Regions from separate parts of the Bradyrhizobium sp. LA6.1 genome, predicted to be linked through region 2. Evidence: predicted binding sites of a transcription regulator. Region 2 holds the regulator's gene; each other region holds the start of a gene.
The links. The regulator PhoB, encoded in region 2, activates phosphate uptake and scavenging genes when phosphate is short. The targets are predictions, from matches to a motif close to TGTCATNNANCTGTCAT.

Region 1 (4,133 bases), on a different contig from region 2:
ATTCAGCCGCGCGTGGACGGTTGCAGCGAATGTGTTAGTTTCCCACATATCCAATGGGTTCGGACCCCCGATTATGAGCCAGAATTTAGTCGGCACAGATCGGTATCCGAGATAGAATTTGACGAACCGGCGGCATGGCGACCCTCATGCCGGACCGGGCTAACCAACGGGAATTCGACCATGTCGGACCTAGACCGTAACTACGCTTCTCCTTTCGGCAGGGCCGCCGGGCGTGTTGACGCCGCGACGGTCGATGCCGGCCTGCGCGCCTATATGCTGCGCATCTACAATTACATGAGCATCGGCCTCGCCATCACCGGCCTGGCCGCGCTCGGCGTCTATATGGCCGCCGTGACCGACGTTCCGACCCCGGAAGCCGTCCGCGTCGGCAAGCTGTTCCTGACGCCGTTCGGCTACGCGATGTTCGTCAGCCCCCTGAAGTGGCTGTTCATGCTCGCGCCGCTCGCGATGGTGTTCGTGATCTCGGCGGGCATCAACCGTCTCGCCCCCTCGACCGCGCAGATCCTGTTCTGGGTGTTCGCGGCGCTGATGGGCATCTCGCTGTCCTCGATCTTCCTGGTGTTCACGCACACCTCGATCGTGCGGGTGTTCTTCATCACCGCGGCCACGTTTGGCGCGCTGAGCCTCTACGGCTACACCACCAAGCGTGATCTGACCGGGATGGGCTCGTTCCTGTTCATGGGCCTGATCGGCATCATCATCGCGAGCCTGGTCAACCTGTTCCTGGCCAGCACGATGCTGCAGTTCATCGTCTCGGTGGTGGGCGTGCTGGTGTTCGCGGGCCTCACCGCCTGGGACACCCAGCGGCTGAAGAACGACTACATCTACGGCTACGCCTCGGCCGGCGGTGACATCGCAGAGCGTGCGGCCATCACCGGCGCACTGTCGCTGTACCTGAACTTCATCAACCTGTTCACGCTGCTCCTGCAGCTCCTTGGCCAGCGCGACTAAGCGCTTCGACGAGAGAACGGATACGAACCCCGGCCGAGAGGCCGGGGTTTTTGTTTGGGCCGGGATGCGCGACGCCCCCCCCGCTTGTCATCGCCCGCCTTGTGCGCAATTGCGCACTGGGGCGGGCGATCCAGTACGCCGCAGCGGCTCGGTTCTAGCCGCGCTGTCTCGGAGTACTGGATGCCCCCCTGCGCGGGGCATGACAGCGGAGAAGATTGGAGGGCTGCTGCGCTGGCAATGACGGAGCATGGGGAAGCGGCGTTGCCCCTTCCAGTGACCGCGGGAAGGCTCTAATCTCGCCGCCATGTCCGCACCTGAGATCAGGCCCGCCATTGAGGCCGACCTTCCCGCCATCACCGCCATCTACAAGCAGGCCGTCCGCGAGGGCACCGCGACATTCGAGCTGGCGCCGCCGGATCTGGCCGAGATGACGCGCCGCTACCGCGCGCTGATCGACGGCGGCTATCCCTATTTCGTCGCCATCCTCGATCGTAGCGTCGCCGGCTATGCCTATGCCGGCGCCTACCGACCGCGGCCGGCCTACCGCTTCACGGTCGAGAACTCGATCTATCTCGATCCCGCGTTCCACCGCCGCGGCATCGGCTCATTGCTGCTGGACCGGCTGATCGCTGAATGCGAGGCGCGCGGCTTCCGCCAGATGATCGCGGTGATCGGCGATTCCGCCAATGCCGGCTCGATCGGCGTGCACACGCGCGGCGGTTTCAAGATGATCGGCACGCATCCCAATGTTGGCCTGAAATTCGGCCGCTGGCTCGACACGGTGATGATGCAGCGGGATCTGGGCGAGGGCGCGAGTACGGTGCCGAAATAACCTCGGTCTCGTAGGGTGGGCAAAGCGACTTGTCCGCCGTAGCTCGGAGAGCGAAGGCGGAAGCGTGCCCAGCATGCCCGGTGATTGAGGAAAGATGGTGGGCACGGCGCGGTGCGCCTTTGCCCACCCTACGGCACCGTCCGTAAGGCTAAACCACCGCCAATTTTCGATCGATCACCAGCAGCACGCGCTCGAGCTCGTGGCCGCGGCGCAGGATCAGGCCGGTCGCCGAGATCACGCTGTACATGCCCTGCTTGCGCGCCAGCCGCGGGTCCTTCTCGATCCGATAGATCGGCACCTCCGAGGCGCGGCGGAAGACCGAGAACACCGCGCGGTCCTTCAGGAAGTCGATGGCATAGTCGCGCCACTCGCCGTCGGCGACCATGCGGCCGTACAGGTTGAGGATGCGGTTCAGTTCCAGCCGGTTGAATGTCACCCGGTTGGGTTGGGCATTCGCAGCGGTGGGGCGCGCCACGGCGCGCTGCTCGCTCGGATCGGCATCCTCCGGCGTCAGACTCATCGAGCGCCTCCTCATCTCGCGGCATGATCGCATCCGCGAAGGACCGTCCCCGGAACCGCGGATCATGACAATTGCATGATCGCGCCAACTGTTCCCCGCCGCAAGGGGCTCTTCACTCAACTGATTGAATCGGGTGCGAATCGGAGCACACGCAGGAGTGGAATTCTGTCGCGGCAAACCGTCACGGGATCGTTAGAAGGAATCTTGATATCGCCGCTTTTCCGCCAAGCGCCTGCCGCCCTGCATTGCGAAAAGACCTGTGTGCGTTGACCCGGTCCTTTCGGTTCCGGATTCCTCAGCCCCCAGCCCCCCGGGGCCGTCAGGATCGGGTCTGTACGCGCGACAAGGAGGGCCAACGCAAGTTGGTCCTTTTTGGTTTGTGCCGAGATGTTTCCGGCACGACCAACTTCTCTCTGATTAACGCGAAGACAACTCTCACCCCTCATCCTGGGGAGCCGCGAAGCGGTGACTGCATGGTTCTCGCGGCGACGCGTAGCATCGTCCGCCTCGCGCGCAAGGGCGCTCCTCACCATGAGGCGTGAGAGCGAGTACGACGCTGGCGAGAGAAATCTGATCTAGTGCAGCGACGTGTAGGCTGCGCCGAGCATCGCACCCGGCTTCTCACGGCTGCCGTCCTGGACATAGACCACAGCGCCGTCGACGCCGTCGCGCGTGAGATTTTCCAACGGCACCGTCCAGCTTTCCGGACGCCCGTTCCAGTCGCCGACCTTGAGCAGGTTGCGCACGACGTTGTGATAGGTGATCTGCTGTCCGCGATTTTCGCCGCGGCTGATTGCGATCGGCACCGATTTCGTGATCGAGCAGATCCAGACCTCACCGTGCGAGACCGCCGACTCCTTGCTCGCCGCCACCGACACGTTGATCTGCTTGCCTGCAAGCGACATCGTCACCGGCACGCTCATTACGCCTGCGCCGTTGTCGGTCTTGCCGATCGCGCTCTCGATGCCGGCGCGATCGCTGCCGATGACATGCGTCGAACCGTTGACCACGACTTGCGGCGTATAGACCTCGCGGTCGCCGCGCATGCGCGAATAGGCGCGCTGCCGCGCCGAGAAGCGCGAATCCGCAAGCGTGTCCTTCCAGCCGAGATAATCCCAATAGTCGATCGGCATGCTCAGCGCGATGATCGACGGGTCGTTGGAGAGATCGCCGATGACCTGGTCGGCGGGCGGGCAGGAGGAGCAGCCCTGCGATGTGAAGAGCTCGACTACGGCGCGAGGATCAGCCTCGGCGGGACGGATGACGGCGACGATGGCGCAGATACCAAGTGCTCCCGACCAGAGTGCACCGGACCAGCGCGAAACCAGATTAGAAGCCATCATTGCAGTCATTTTGAACGTCACACCTCGCACGCGTGGGGGAAGATCCTATCGCCTGATGGTCACCGTAGTCTTACGGGCATCGTACATTCAACCGTCCAGGGCGAGGTTTTCCGCCGGGCGGGACCATCGGACGCGTGTTCTAACGCACGAAGGCGGCCTTGTGATAGGCCGCCCTCGTTTAACCTTCTACTCACGTCGCGGTGAGCCACCGTTCACAAATTCGCGCTTAGGCCGCGAGCTTGCGCAACACGTAGTGCAGAATGCCGCCGTTCCGGTAGTAATCGAGCTCGTCCAGCGTATCGATGCGGCAAAGCAGCGAAACCCGCTGCAACGAACCGTCGCCGGAGACGATCTCCGCGGTCAGCTTCTGACGCGGCTTCAGGTCGCCGACCAGGCCGCGCAGCGTGACCTTCTCGTCGCCCTTCAGGCCGAGCGACGACCAGGAGGTGCCCTCTTCGAAGGTCAG
Region 2 (4,133 bases):
GGGAGCTCGTTGATATCCAGAAAGTGCTTCGGGGACTTGCTCATCAGCTTGCCGCCCGCTTGGTCTGACTGGACGAGATCGCGGCGCAGGCGCGCTCGAGCCGCCCGACGCTGTCCTCGATCTCGGCTTCGGTGACGATCAAGGGCGGCAGGAAGCGCACGACATTGTCGCCGGCGCCGACCGTGAGCAATTTTTCGTTGCGCAACGCCGCGCCGAGATCGCCTGACGGCACCACGGCCTTGATGCCGATCAGAAGGCCTTCGCCGCGCACTTCGCTGACGATGTCGGGATAACGATCGATCACGGAGGCGAGCTTCTGCTTGAGCAGCAGCGACATCTTCTGCACGTGGTCGAAGAAGCCGGGCTTGAGCATGACGTCGAGCACGGCGTTGGCAGCTGAGATCGCGAGCGGATTGCCGCCGAAGGTCGAGCCGTGCGAGCCGGGCCCCATGCCGGCAGCCGCATCCGCGGTCGCCAGCACCGCGCCGATCGGGAAGCCGCCACCGAGCGCCTTGGCCAGCGACATCACGTCAGGCGTGACGCCGGTGCGGCGATGCGCGAACAGATCGCCGGTGCGGCCCATGCCGGTCTGCACCTCGTCGAACGCGAGCAGCAGGCCCTTCTCGTCGCAGAGCTGGCGCAACGCCCTCAGGAAGGCGGGCGTTGCCGAACGCACGCCACCCTCGCCCTGGATCGGCTCGATCAGGATGCCGGCGGTCTGCGGACCGATCGCCTTCTTGACGGCTTCGATATCGCCATGCGGGACCTGGTCGAAGCCGTCCATCGGCGGGCCAAACCCTTCGAGATATTTTGCCGAACCGGTCGCGGCGAGCGTTGCCAGCGTGCGGCCGTGGAAGGCGCCTTCGAAGGTGATGATGCGGTAACGTTCCGGATGACCCTTGGAGAAGTGATGATGGCGGACGAGCTTGATCACACCTTCCAGCGCTTCGGCGCCGGAATTGCAGAAGAACACGAAGTCCGCGAAGCTTTCGTTGCACAGACGCGCGGCGAGCTTCTCGCCGTCCGGGCTCTGGAACAGGTTCGACATGTGCCAGAGTTTGGTGGCCTGCTCCTGCAACGCCTTGACCAACGCAGGATGAGCATGGCCGAGCGCATTCACCGCCACGCCCGAGGTGAAATCGAGATAGCGATCGCCATTGGTCGCAATCAGCCAGCAGCCTTCACCGCGCTCGAAACCGAGGTCGGACCTGGCAAAAACGGGGAGCAAATGCGGCGCTGCGCTGTTAGTCATGACGATCACTTGAATGTTGCGGACGGTGTGAGCGTGCATTGCGCAACGCACCATTGACCGGCCCGGAAAACGAAACGTGCCGCCTTTTAAGGGCGGCACGTGTGACTATCTTATGCCTGGTGAAACCGGTGTCAATGCCGCCCGGAAAGCCTCGCGAAACGCAGAATCCGTAGTCTTGCGGTGGCGATTTTGCGTATTTCCGCCACGGAACATGTGGAAGCGAGTCGGCGGACTCTTGCGCGTGAGTCACGCCATATTGTAGCGTTTGGCTTGTCAGATACGACATCTCGTGCAGCAGTTCTGATCCTCTAAGTCCTCATGTACCGGCGTAAGCGTTCGGGCGCATCTGGTGCGCCCGGCGAGCCTTAAGGGATTCTGGCGGCACGGGTTTTTCGAAGCTTAGGCATTCGCCGTGCGGCCGCCAGGATGGCAGGCGCCGGCGAAGGAAAGGGTGCAATGACCGTTTTGACCTGGTCGGATGATCGCGTCGAGCAGCTGAAAAAGCTCTGGGAGGCCGGGCTTTCGGCCAGCCAGATCGCCGCTGAACTCGGCAATGTGACCCGCAATGCCGTAATCGGCAAAGTGCACCGGCTCGGCCTGTCGGGCCGCGCCAAGAGCCCTTCATCGGCAGCGCCGCGGCCGCGCAAGGCGCGCCCCGCCCAGCACATGATGCGGGTGACACGCCCGATCGCGCGCGGCAACACCGCGCTGGCGCAGGCCTTCGAAGTCGAGGTCGAGGCCGAACCGGTCACCTACGACAACGTCGTGCCGATGAGCCAGCGGCTGTCGCTGCTGGAGCTGAACGAGGCGACCTGCCACTGGCCGGTCGGCGATCCCTCGAGCCCGGATTTCTTCTTCTGCGGCGGCAAGGCGCTCTCCGGCCTGCCCTACTGCGCCCAGCACTCGCGCGTGGCGTATCAGCCCGCGGCCGATCGCCGGCGCGCGCCGGTGAAGCCGGGTCCGCGCTGAGGTATCGGATTAGCTGACTACGAAGACGGCGCCGTCACGCGATGACGGCTCAACTCACTCGGTGTCGTCCCTGCGAACGCAGGGACCCATAATCCCGGCGCGTAGTTATTGCGCGGGATGATCACTCCGAGTCGTCGCCAAACCACTCCCTGTGGTTATGGGTCCCCTGAGTTCACAGGGACGACATCGAGGATGCGGTGGCAGCCCGCTAAATCACGTCTGCCACAGCAACCCCTTACGCCTGCTCCGCCTTCGCAAAACGATCGTCCAGTGCGTAGCCCGCGCCGCGGACGGTGCGGATCGGGTCCTGCTCGCGGCCGAGATTGAGCAGCTTGCGCAGGCGGCCGATATGGACGTCGACGGTGCGCTCGTCGATGTAGATGTCGCGGCCCCAGACGCTGTCGAGCAGCTGCTCGCGCGAGAACACGCGGCCGGGATGCTCCAGGAAGAACTCCAGCAGACGATATTCGGTCGGACCGAGATCGATCGGCCGGCCCGAACGCGCCACGCGACGCTTGTCGCGGTCAAGCTCGATGTCGCCATAGGCGAGCACCGTGGCAAGCCGCTCCGGGCTGGCGCGCCTGAGCAGGCCCTTCACGCGTGCCAGCAGCTCCGGGACCGAGAACGGCTTGACGATGTAGTCGTCGGCGCCGGTCGCAAGGCCCCGCACCCGCTCGCTCTCCTCGCCGCGCGCGGTGAGCATGATGATCGGGAGCTGCTTGGTCTCGGGCCGGGTGCGCAGCCGCCGGCACAGCTCGATGCCGGAGAGGCCCGGCAGCATCCAGTCGAGCACGATCAAATCGGGGATGTGCTCCTTGAGGCGGGTGTCGGCGTCGTCGCCGCGCATCACCGTCTCGACGTCATAGCCGTCGCCTTCGAGGTTGTAGCGGAGAAGCTCGGTGAGAGCTTCCTCGTCCTCAACCACCATAATGCGTGCGCCCATGGTGTTCGTCGCTCCTTAAGTGTTCGGGACCGTCGTGGCGAAGGTCGTCATGTCGCCCTTCGGCCGCTTGTCGGTGATCGCCTGGCCCTCGATCATGTAGAACACGGTCTCGGCGATGTTGGTGGCGTGGTCACCGATGCGCTCGATGTTCTTGGCGCAGAACATCAGATGGATGCAGAACGAGATGTTGCGCGGATCCTCCATCATGTAGGTGAGGAGCTCGCGGAACAGCGAGGTGCAGATGGCGTCGACTTCCTCGTCGCCCTTCCACACCGCCATCGCCGCCGGCAGATCGTGCGCGGCATAGGCATCCAGCACCGACTTGACTTGTTGCTGCACGAGGTCGGTCATGTGCTCCAGACCGCGGAACAGCTTGAGCGGATGGAAATCCGTCTCCAGCGCCGCGACGCGCTTGCCCATGTTCTTGGCGAGGTCGCCGATCCGCTCGAGATCGGTCGCGACGCGCATGGCGCCGACGATCTCGCGCAGATCCACCGCCATCGGCTGGCGGCGCGCGATGGTGAGAACGGCGCGCTCCTCGATCTTCTTCTGGAGCGCGTCGAGCTCGGCGTCGATGGTCACGACGCGCTGGCCGAGCGCGACGTCGCGGCGGATAAGCGCGTCGACGGAATCGACGATCATGCGCTCGGCGATGCCGCCCATCTCGGCGACCAGGCGCGTGAGCTCCTGGAGGTCGGTGTCGAAGGCCTTTGCGGTATGTTCAGAACCCATGTTCCGTCTCCTCAGCCGAACCGGCCGGTGATGTAATCCTGCGTGCGCCGGTCGGTCGGCGACGTGAAGATCTTGCTGGTGTCGTCGAACTCGATCAGCTCGCCGAGATACATGAAGGCGGTCTTGTCGGAGACGCGCGCCGCCTGCTGCATGTTGTGGGTGACGATCGCGATCGTGTAGTTCTCGGACAGCTCCTGGATCAGCTCCTCGACCTTGGCGGTCGAGATCGGGTCGAGC
Region 3 (4,133 bases), on a different contig from region 2:
GTCGAGATAGGCGAAATTGTAGGCGGGCGCGTTCATTCCGCGGCCTCCTTCATGGCATCGGGCGCATTGGCCTCGGCAAATTCCTTGCGCAGCTTGCGCAGGAGCCCGAGCTCGGACTGGAAGTCGACATAGTGCGGCAGCTTCAGATGCTCCACGAAGCCGGTCGCCTGGACGTTGTCCGAATGCGACATCACGAATTCTTCATCTTGCGCCGGGGCCACGGCCTCTTCGCCGAGCTCGCGGGCACGCAGCGCCCGGTCGACCAGCGCCATCGACATGGTCTTGCGCTCGCTCTGGCCGAAAGCAAGACCATAGCCGCGGGTGAAACACGGCGCTTCCGTCGCCGAGCCCTTGAACTGGTTGACCATCTGGCACTCGGTAAGCTCGATGGAGCCGAGCGGCACCGCGAAGCCGACGTCCTCCGCGAAAAACTCGACCTCGACCTCGCCGAAGCGGATCTCGCCGACGAAGGGATGGTTGCGGCCGTAACCGCGCTGGGTGGAATAACCCATGGCCAGCAGAAAGCCTTCGTCACCGCGCGCGAGGTTTTGCAGGCGCAGGTCGCGATCGGCCGGGAAGTTCAGCGGTTCGCGCGTGAGATCGCCGACGCTGGCGCCGTCTTCGGCCCGCGGCGAGGATTCGATCAGCCCGTCGCGGCCCAGAATATCGGTCACACGCGGCGTGGGCGCCGTCGACGCTTCGGCCGTCGCCGGCACTTCAGGCACAAAGCCCTGGCCAAGCGAGGGATCGAGCAGACGATGCGTGTAGTCGAAGGTCGGCCCGAGGATCTGGCCGCCGGGAATATCCTTGAAGGTCGCCGACACTCGCCGCTGTACCCGCATCGCGCCGGTCTCGACCGGCTCGCTGGCGCCGAAGCGCGGCAGGGTGGCGCGGAAGGCGCGGACCAGGAAGATCGCCTCGATCAGATCCCCGCGCGCCTGCTTGATGGCGAGCGCCGCGAGCTCGCGGTCATAGAGCGACCCTTCGCTCATGACGCGGTCCACGGCGAGGCCAAGCTGCTCCGAGATCTGATCCAGCGTGACCGCGGAAACGCTCTGGTCGCCACGCCGCGCATTGGCGAGCAGGCGATGGGCGTTCTCGATGGCGCGCTCGCCGCCTTTGACTGCGACATACATGCGACTAGCTTCCCTTGTTCACGACACGCGTGGTGCGCGGGATCGCAACCACGGCATCATCGGCGACCAGCACCAAATCGATGCCGCGCGGAAACAGCGCCTCGTTGAACTGCAGCCGTTCGAATAGGTCGAAAGGCCTGATCGAGGCCTGAAGCGTCGCGACACCGTCGATGCCGGGGCCACGCAGTTCGAAACTGCGCCCCGAATTCAGGCTCTCGACCTGAAGGATCACCGTGGTCGAACGATCCGGATACTCATTCGTGCCCAGCGCGAAGCGTTCGAGCGACGGCAGCGCCGCGCCGTCGCTGATCAGCGCGAAACTCGCGATCGAAGAGTCCTGCACCACCGGCGCGCCGGTGTGGAACTTGAGCCATTTCACCACGTCCGACCTCTCCGCCATCCGGGCATCGAGCCAGAGCGGCGTGTCGTGATCGAACAGCGTCAGCGCGATCGCAGCAGTGCCGCGCATCGTTGGCTCGGGCGCTCCCGCCATCGGCACGATGCGCTGGACCGAGCCCGGCCGTGCCATCGCGTCCATGACGGAACGAAAGGTCGATTGCGCCGACAAGACCTTGTCGACGAAACCCGACGGCAGTTCCGCAATCGTGGTCATGGCCTCACCCCTCACCGCGCACCATGGTGTAGAAATCAACCTTCGTCGCGGCGGTCTCGGCCGCCGCCTGCTTGCGCTGGATCATAAGCTGCTCGCGCAACGGCGCGATAACGTCACGCTCCACCGCCTCGCCGAAATCACTGGACTGCGCCAGCGCGTCGCACAGCGCGATTAGCCGCGCCTTCTCGCCGTCGCGCCCCAGCGTGTAGCCGAAGCCGACCTCGCCGCTTGCGAGCCGGACCGCCGCGCGCGACACCGTGGCTTCACCGAGATTGAACGGCGCGCCGTCACCGCCGACCCGGCCGCGCAGCATGACGAGACCGTTTTCCGGCGCGCGCAGCTCCTGATGAGCCGGCAGGGCGAGAGCGCGGAGGCGAGCGGCGATCTCGCCCGCCTCCGCGTGCGCCAGCACGGCCATCGCGGCCTTGCGCTGGACTTGCTGGTTATTGTGCTGGGTCACCAAATCCACCGAGATTTTGACAGAACTTGCCGAATCCAAGTTGTCTATGATAATAGACAACTTGATACGGAAGCGCCATGACTGTTTCGTGACAAACGTGTGATTTCTGAAGTAGGCTTCTCGGCTACATGAGCATGCAGGACACAGCCTCTTCGGGCGTCGCGCTGTGGCGCCTCGTTGCCGACGGCATCGAGCGCGGCATCGCCGACGGCCGCTTTGCGGCCGGCGACAAGCTACCGGGCGAGATGGAGATCGCCGAAACCTATCGGGTGAACCGCCACACCGTGCGGCGCGCGCTGGCCGCGCTTGCCGAGCGCGGCATCGTGCGCGCCGAACGCGGCAGCGGAACCTATGTCGAGGCGCAGCGCCTCGCTTATCCCTTGCGCTCGCGCACCCGCTTCTCCGAGATCGTCGGCGCCGATGGCCGCGAACCGCATGGCCGGCTGATCGAGGCGTCCGGCGATGTCGCGACCCGCGAACTGGCGCGCGAACTGGGATTGAAGGCCGGCGCGCCGCTGGTGCGGATCGAGGCGATCCGCCTCGCCGACCGCACGCCGATCTGCGTCTCCACCACCTGGCTGTCAGCGGAATTGTTCCCGGGCGCGGGTGAGGTGTTCGCCGCGACGCGCTCGATGACGAAACTGCTCGAGCATTACGGCGTCCGCGACTACAGCCGCGGCGCGACCCGGATCACCGCCGGCATCGTGGACGCGACCGATGCCGCGCGGCTCGATCTGCCGCTGGGACGGCCGATCCTGGTGGTCGACGCCACCGACCACGATCTCGCCGGCAAGCCGCTGGTGACCAAGCACTCGCGCTTTGCAGCGGAGCGGGTGGAGTTTCTGGTGGAGAACGGGTGAGCGGCGCCCTCTTCCCCTCTCCCCTTGTGGGAGAGGGTGGCTCGTCGCGAAGCGACGAGACGGGTGAGGGGTATGTCTCTGCAAACACCGATCTGAGTTTGAGGAGGCAGACCCCTCATCCGGCGCTTCGCGCCACCTTCTCCCACAAGGGGAGAAGGAAGAAAGCTAGGCCACCGCCCTGCGCCCAATAATCGCAAAGCGCAGCTTGCTCGAGATGAAATCGATCGCGGCGACGGCGACCAGAATCATCAGGATCAGGAACGACACCCGCTGCCATTCCAGCACGCGGATCTGCTCGGCGAGCTGGAGCCCGATGCCGCCGGCACCGACGATGCCGATGATGGTGGCCGAGCGCGTGTTGGATTCGATGAAATAGAGCACCTGGCCGGCGATCACGGGCAGCACCTGCGGCAGCAGGCCGAAGCGGATCTCGTGCAAAGCACTGCCGCCGGAGGCGCGGACGCCTTCGACCTGCTTCTGGTCGGCGCCTTCGATCGCCTCCGAGAACAGTTTTCCGAACGCGCCGAAATCCGACACCGCGATCGCAAGCACGCCGGCGAACGGGCCGAGCCCGACGACGTTAATCCACACCAGCGCCCAGATCAGCGTATCGACGCCGCGGATCGAATCCAGGAAGCGGCGAACCGGAAAACGCAGGATCTGCGAGGGTATGACGTTGCGCGCGGCCAGCAGGCTGACCGGAAGCGCGAACACCGCCGCCAGCGTCGTGCCGAGCAGCGCGATCGACAGCGTCTCGCCCAGCGCCTTCAGATAGACCGGCAGCGAGGAACCAGGATCGGGCGGGATCATCATCAGGCTGATCCAGCCGAGCTGGCTCAGCCCTGCGAAGAATCGCGACGGCGAGAAGTCGAGATCGACGAGGCCGTAAACCAGGATCGCAAACGCCGCGACGATCATCGCCGGCATCGCAAGCCGCGCCGAGGCGGGGCGGTCGAACACATCGGGGTAGCGTGCGCGAAGCTCTCGCGTGTCGACCTCCTGCGGTCTCGTCACGTCCGTGCCTCCTTGCCGAACAGACGGCCGCGCAGCCAGCCCGTAGCGAT
Region 4 (4,133 bases), on a different contig from region 2:
CAGCACGGTTTCCAGGAATTGCTTGGTGGAGGCGAGCTGCCGTGACAGCTTGCGCTGATCGCTGACGTCCAGATGCGTCGCGACCGAGCCGCCGTTCGGCAACACGAAATATTTCACCAGGATGGCGCGGCCATCGGGCAGTTCGGTGATCAGGCCGTTGGGGCTCGCCGCCTTCTCGTAGAAATCGTCGTCGGAGACGGCGAGGACCCCGCGCTGCCGGCGCAGCTCGAGGATGTCGTAGCCGGTCATGCCGGTCCACAGATCCGAGCGCGCCAGGCCGTAGATGTCGAGATAGCGGTCGTTGCAGAACATGATGCGTCGTTGCGCATCCGTCATCACCACGCCCTGGTTGAGATTGTTCATGGCGGAGGAGACGAAGGCGTTGCGCCGCAGCTGCAAGCGCTTGGTGCGGCGCAGCGAGGAATGGATCCACAGCGCGATGGCGGCCAGGAACGCACAGACGACGATGCCGCCGATCAGCACTTCCCAGACCAAATTGGGATCGAGCTTGCCTGGCGGCGCGAAGCTGTCCGAGAGCGCAAAGGCGCGCGCAGGCGCGACCGCGCTGCCCAGGCACACGACGGCCTGCACAGCAATCGGAAGCGTGCTGCCCACGTGCCAGTTCTTCTCAGCCATCAGCCACCCGCGCTTTCAACGTCGGATTGTCTGGCTTCACGGGTTTGGATCGGGTAAACGCCTGTACGCGCAACAGAAAAATGTGACGCCAAATACGGCAATTGCCCTGACATGATAAATGCTTCCTTAATGGAAAACGGCCCGGTGCCGTGGTTCTCAGGCCTGATGCCACCGATGCTTTCAATGGATACACTGCACAACCATGGATAGGGTCGACTGCGTCGTCATCGGAGCCGGCGTGGTCGGGCTCGCGGTGGCTCGAAAGCTTGCCCAGGCCGGGCGCGAGGTGATCGTGCTCGAGGAAGCCGAGGCCATCGGCACCATCACCTCCTCGCGCAACAGCGAGGTGATCCATGCCGGGATCTATTACCGCGCCGGCAGCTGGATGGCGCGCATGTGCGTCAGCGGCAAGCATGAGCTGTACCGCTACTGCGGCGAGCGCGGCATCCCGCACAAGAACTGCGGCAAGCTGATCGTCGCGACCAGCGCCAAGGAGACCGAGAAGCTGCAATCGATCAAGGCGCATGCCGAGGCCAATGGCGTGCTCGACATGCAGCTGCTCACGGGCGAGGCCGCACGCGGGCTGGAGCCGGCGCTCGCCTGCGATGCCGCGCTGCTCTCGCCATCGACCGGCATCATCGACAGCCACGCCTACATGCTCTCGCTGCGCGGCGAGGCCGAGGCGGCCGGCGCGGCCTTTGCGTTTCACACCCCGCTGGTCCGCGCCAAGGCAGCCGGCGATGTGATCGAGATCGAGGCCGGCGGCGAAGCGCCGATGACGCTGCAATGCGGCCTGCTCGTCAACGCCGCCGGGCTCTCGGCGACGACGGTCGCACGCCACATCGACGGCATGCCGATCGACCGGATTCCACCGGCCTATCTCGCCAAGGGAAACTATTTCAGCTGCAACGCCAGGGCACCGTTCTCGCACCTGATCTATCCGGTGCCCGAGCCAGGCGGGCTCGGCGTGCATCTGACACTGGACATGGCCGGGCAGGCACGCTTCGGCCCCGACGTCGAGTGGATCGAGACGATCAATTACGAGGTCGATCCATCACGCGCCGAGCGCTTCTATCCGGCGATCCGGAGATACTGGCCGACGCTGCCCGACGGCGCGCTGATGCCGAGCTATTCAGGCATTCGCCCGAAGATCGTGCCGCCGGCGGTGGCCACGCAGGATTTTCTGATGCAGGGCCCGCGCGATCACGGCGTCGAAGGCCTGATCAACCTGTTCGGCATCGAATCGCCGGGACTGACGTCATCGCTCGCGATCGCGGATCACGTCGCCGAGCTCGCAGGCATCTAGGGGATTTTCCATCGGAGCGGAAAGGCTCCAAGCGCCGCGCAAATAACTTTGCACGCTGCGCACCTTCATGCAGGGATGAGCGCAATAGCTCTCACCCCTGCATGAAAGGGTAAGTTCAACTCTACACTGTTACAGGGGTTACTAGTGGAGCGTGTCGCCGGTGTGCTTCAAACGCTCGATCTGGTCCTTGACCATCAACTTCCGTCGCTTCAACTCAACAATTTGCAGGTCGTCTGTTGAAAGGTGCACGAGAGCTTCGTGCAATTCGTTTTCGAGCGTTTTGTGCTTCCGTTCCAATTCAACCAGATGTGCCTGAATTGTCATTCGAAACCTCCTCGGTAGGGGGAAACCTTGGATTCGATCCGGACAAACAAGTGTACATCACCGATTCGTTCTGTCGATATGTATCCGTCGTCGCAGCGTCATTTTTGAAAATTCATATGTAACGAATCGTGAGTAAGGAACCACGCTGGAAAAATCCATGATATCAATGTGCTTGCGCAACGCCGCAACGAATCGTCGAAATATCTTGCGAGAGTTCGGTGAGCGGCGGCCCGAGATCGCTTGCGATCACGGCGCGCAAGGACGATAATTTCCACAGGGCATCCACAGCCTTGAATCTCACGCCCATCGGGTTTTCGGCCACCGCGAACATGACCAATGAAGACGAGCGTGAGCTCGAAGCCGAGCTCACCCGGTTGCAGCAAGAACACCGAGATCTCGACGCCGCGATCGATGCGATGCATCAATCGCCTGCCCCCGACCTGTTGCGGTTACAACGGTTGAAGAAGCGCAAGCTGTTGTTGCGCGACCGTATCGCGTTCATCGAAGACCAGATCACGCCGGACATTATCGCCTGATCCGCGAGGCCCTTTTCGTGGCAGCTCGCCGCATCCGAATCCGCTTGACTCGAAAAGAACAAAATAGGAACATTTGGGCATCCCACCGCCCCAGGAAACGCCCAGGAAACCCCCGAGGACAACGCAGATGTCGGCAACCGCCCTTCTCGACAACAGCCATTATGAACAGGCCTGCGACCAGGCGATCGCGATGTGCGACGGCAATCTGCGCAGCACCATCAAGGCGCTGATCATGGCCAACGAATATCTGGAAGCAGAGCTGGAAGAGTTGCAGGCGGCGATTTCAGCCGGCTGCATTCCCGAGACCGCACGCAGCAAGGTGCGGAGCAACAGCAGCGCCGCCTGAGTTCAACATCGGAGCAACGCCATGTCGGATGTGACCTACTACGTTGCAATGCCCTTCCTGATCGATGCCGACGGATCGCCTGTCGCCGGCGCCGCGGAGGAATGCCAGAGCTCGGCGGCCGCGTTGCGGCGCGCCGAGATCCTGGCGCACGGTGCCGGCCATATCGGCGCGGTTGCGTTCAGCCGCAGCGGCGATCCCATGACCGGCGAATTCGGCGACGCCACGCTGCTGCGCAAATTCGGCAACGTGCCGGAAGATCTGGCCACGCTGTAAGGGTTGTTGCTTGAGCATGATCTCCGCGCGACGCGGTCCGCATTTGTCGCGAAGATCATGCCCTAGTTGCTGACCAGCCTGATCAGCGGCTCGTGCCGCCGGTGCGCCTTGCGCACATACATGGCGGCATCAGCCTCCTCCAGCGCGCGACCTGCATCGGACTGCGCCCCCAGCAGCGCGACACCTGCGGAGGCGCCCGCGGTCACGCGCTGACCGCGAAAGGTAAACGACAATTCGTCGATCGCCTGCTCGAAGGTCGCAGCCTTCGCCTTGGCGTCGGTCTCGCTGAGATTCCAGAGCAGCAGCGCGAACTCGTCGCCGCCAAGCCGGCCGACCACATCCGAGGCGCGGACCTGCCGCGTCAGGGTGGCCGCAATCGCCTTGAGCACCTCGTCTCCGGCGGCATGGCCGAAGGAATCATTGATCGGCTTCAGGCGATCGACGTCGAGCACGATCAGCGCGCCGCTGGCGCGGTAGCGCTTCATGTAGGCGATGGCGCGCGCGAGCTCGCGCTCGAAGCCGCGCCGGTTCGGAATCTCGAGCAGGAAATCGGTGTCGGCCGCAGCTTCCAGTTCCGCAACCCGCCGCTCCGCCTCCTTGAGCTTGCTCCGCAAGCCGCGGATGGTCGCCCTGGTGTCGTCGGCGGCCGACGCTCCGCGCCGCGCCGGCTTGGCCGAGCGCTTCGCCAGCCGCCTGGGGGCGGCTTTGGAGC

Region 1: a site for PhoB is predicted at 2,389-2,405, ahead of ABIB99_RS29835 (DUF2794 domain-containing protein). Genes of this name have one in related genera too.
Region 3: a site for PhoB is predicted at 2,287-2,303, ahead of phnF (phosphonate metabolism transcriptional regulator PhnF). Genes of this name have one in related genera too.
Region 4: a site for PhoB is predicted at 2,352-2,368, ahead of ABIB99_RS11145 (YdcH family protein). Genes of this name have one in related genera too.

What each region holds. Positions count from the first base shown of each region.
Region 1 covers NZ_JBEPQK010000014.1:164,534-168,666, reverse strand. Annotated here, with positions in the region: gene ABIB99_RS29845 (Bax inhibitor-1/YccA family protein) at 181-972, shown strand; gene ABIB99_RS29840 (GNAT family N-acetyltransferase) at 1,277-1,804, shown strand; gene ABIB99_RS29835 (DUF2794 domain-containing protein) at 1,953-2,324, opposite strand; gene ABIB99_RS29830 (DUF1223 domain-containing protein) at 2,900-3,676, opposite strand; gene acnA (aconitate hydratase AcnA) at 3,894-4,133, opposite strand, start outside.
Region 2 covers NZ_JBEPQK010000021.1:38,198-42,330, forward strand. Annotated here, with positions in the region: gene argF (ornithine carbamoyltransferase) at 1-44, opposite strand, end outside; gene ABIB99_RS36525 (aspartate aminotransferase family protein) at 44-1,252, opposite strand; gene ABIB99_RS36530 (GcrA family cell cycle regulator) at 1,709-2,221, shown strand; gene phoB (phosphate regulon transcriptional regulator PhoB) at 2,457-3,164, opposite strand; gene phoU (phosphate signaling complex protein PhoU) at 3,180-3,896, opposite strand; gene pstB (phosphate ABC transporter ATP-binding protein PstB) at 3,908-4,133, opposite strand, start outside.
Region 3 covers NZ_JBEPQK010000010.1:170,948-175,080, forward strand. Annotated here, with positions in the region: gene ABIB99_RS24630 (alpha-D-ribose 1-methylphosphonate 5-phosphate C-P-lyase PhnJ) at 1-36, opposite strand, end outside; gene ABIB99_RS24635 (carbon-phosphorus lyase complex subunit) at 33-1,136, opposite strand; gene phnH (phosphonate C-P lyase system protein PhnH) at 1,141-1,749, opposite strand; gene phnG (phosphonate C-P lyase system protein PhnG) at 1,754-2,218, opposite strand; gene phnF (phosphonate metabolism transcriptional regulator PhnF) at 2,338-3,069, shown strand; gene phnE (phosphonate ABC transporter, permease protein PhnE) at 3,235-4,083, opposite strand; gene phnE (phosphonate ABC transporter, permease protein PhnE) at 4,080-4,133, opposite strand, start outside.
Region 4 covers NZ_JBEPQK010000004.1:121,072-125,204, forward strand. Annotated here, with positions in the region: gene ABIB99_RS11135 (sensor domain-containing protein) at 1-636, opposite strand, end outside; gene ABIB99_RS11140 (NAD(P)/FAD-dependent oxidoreductase) at 839-1,942, shown strand; gene ABIB99_RS11145 (YdcH family protein) at 2,084-2,266, opposite strand; gene ABIB99_RS11150 (YdcH family protein) at 2,596-2,802, shown strand; gene ABIB99_RS11155 (hypothetical protein) at 2,930-3,148, shown strand; gene ABIB99_RS11160 (hypothetical protein) at 3,170-3,421, shown strand; gene ABIB99_RS11165 (GGDEF domain-containing protein) at 3,484-4,133, opposite strand, start outside.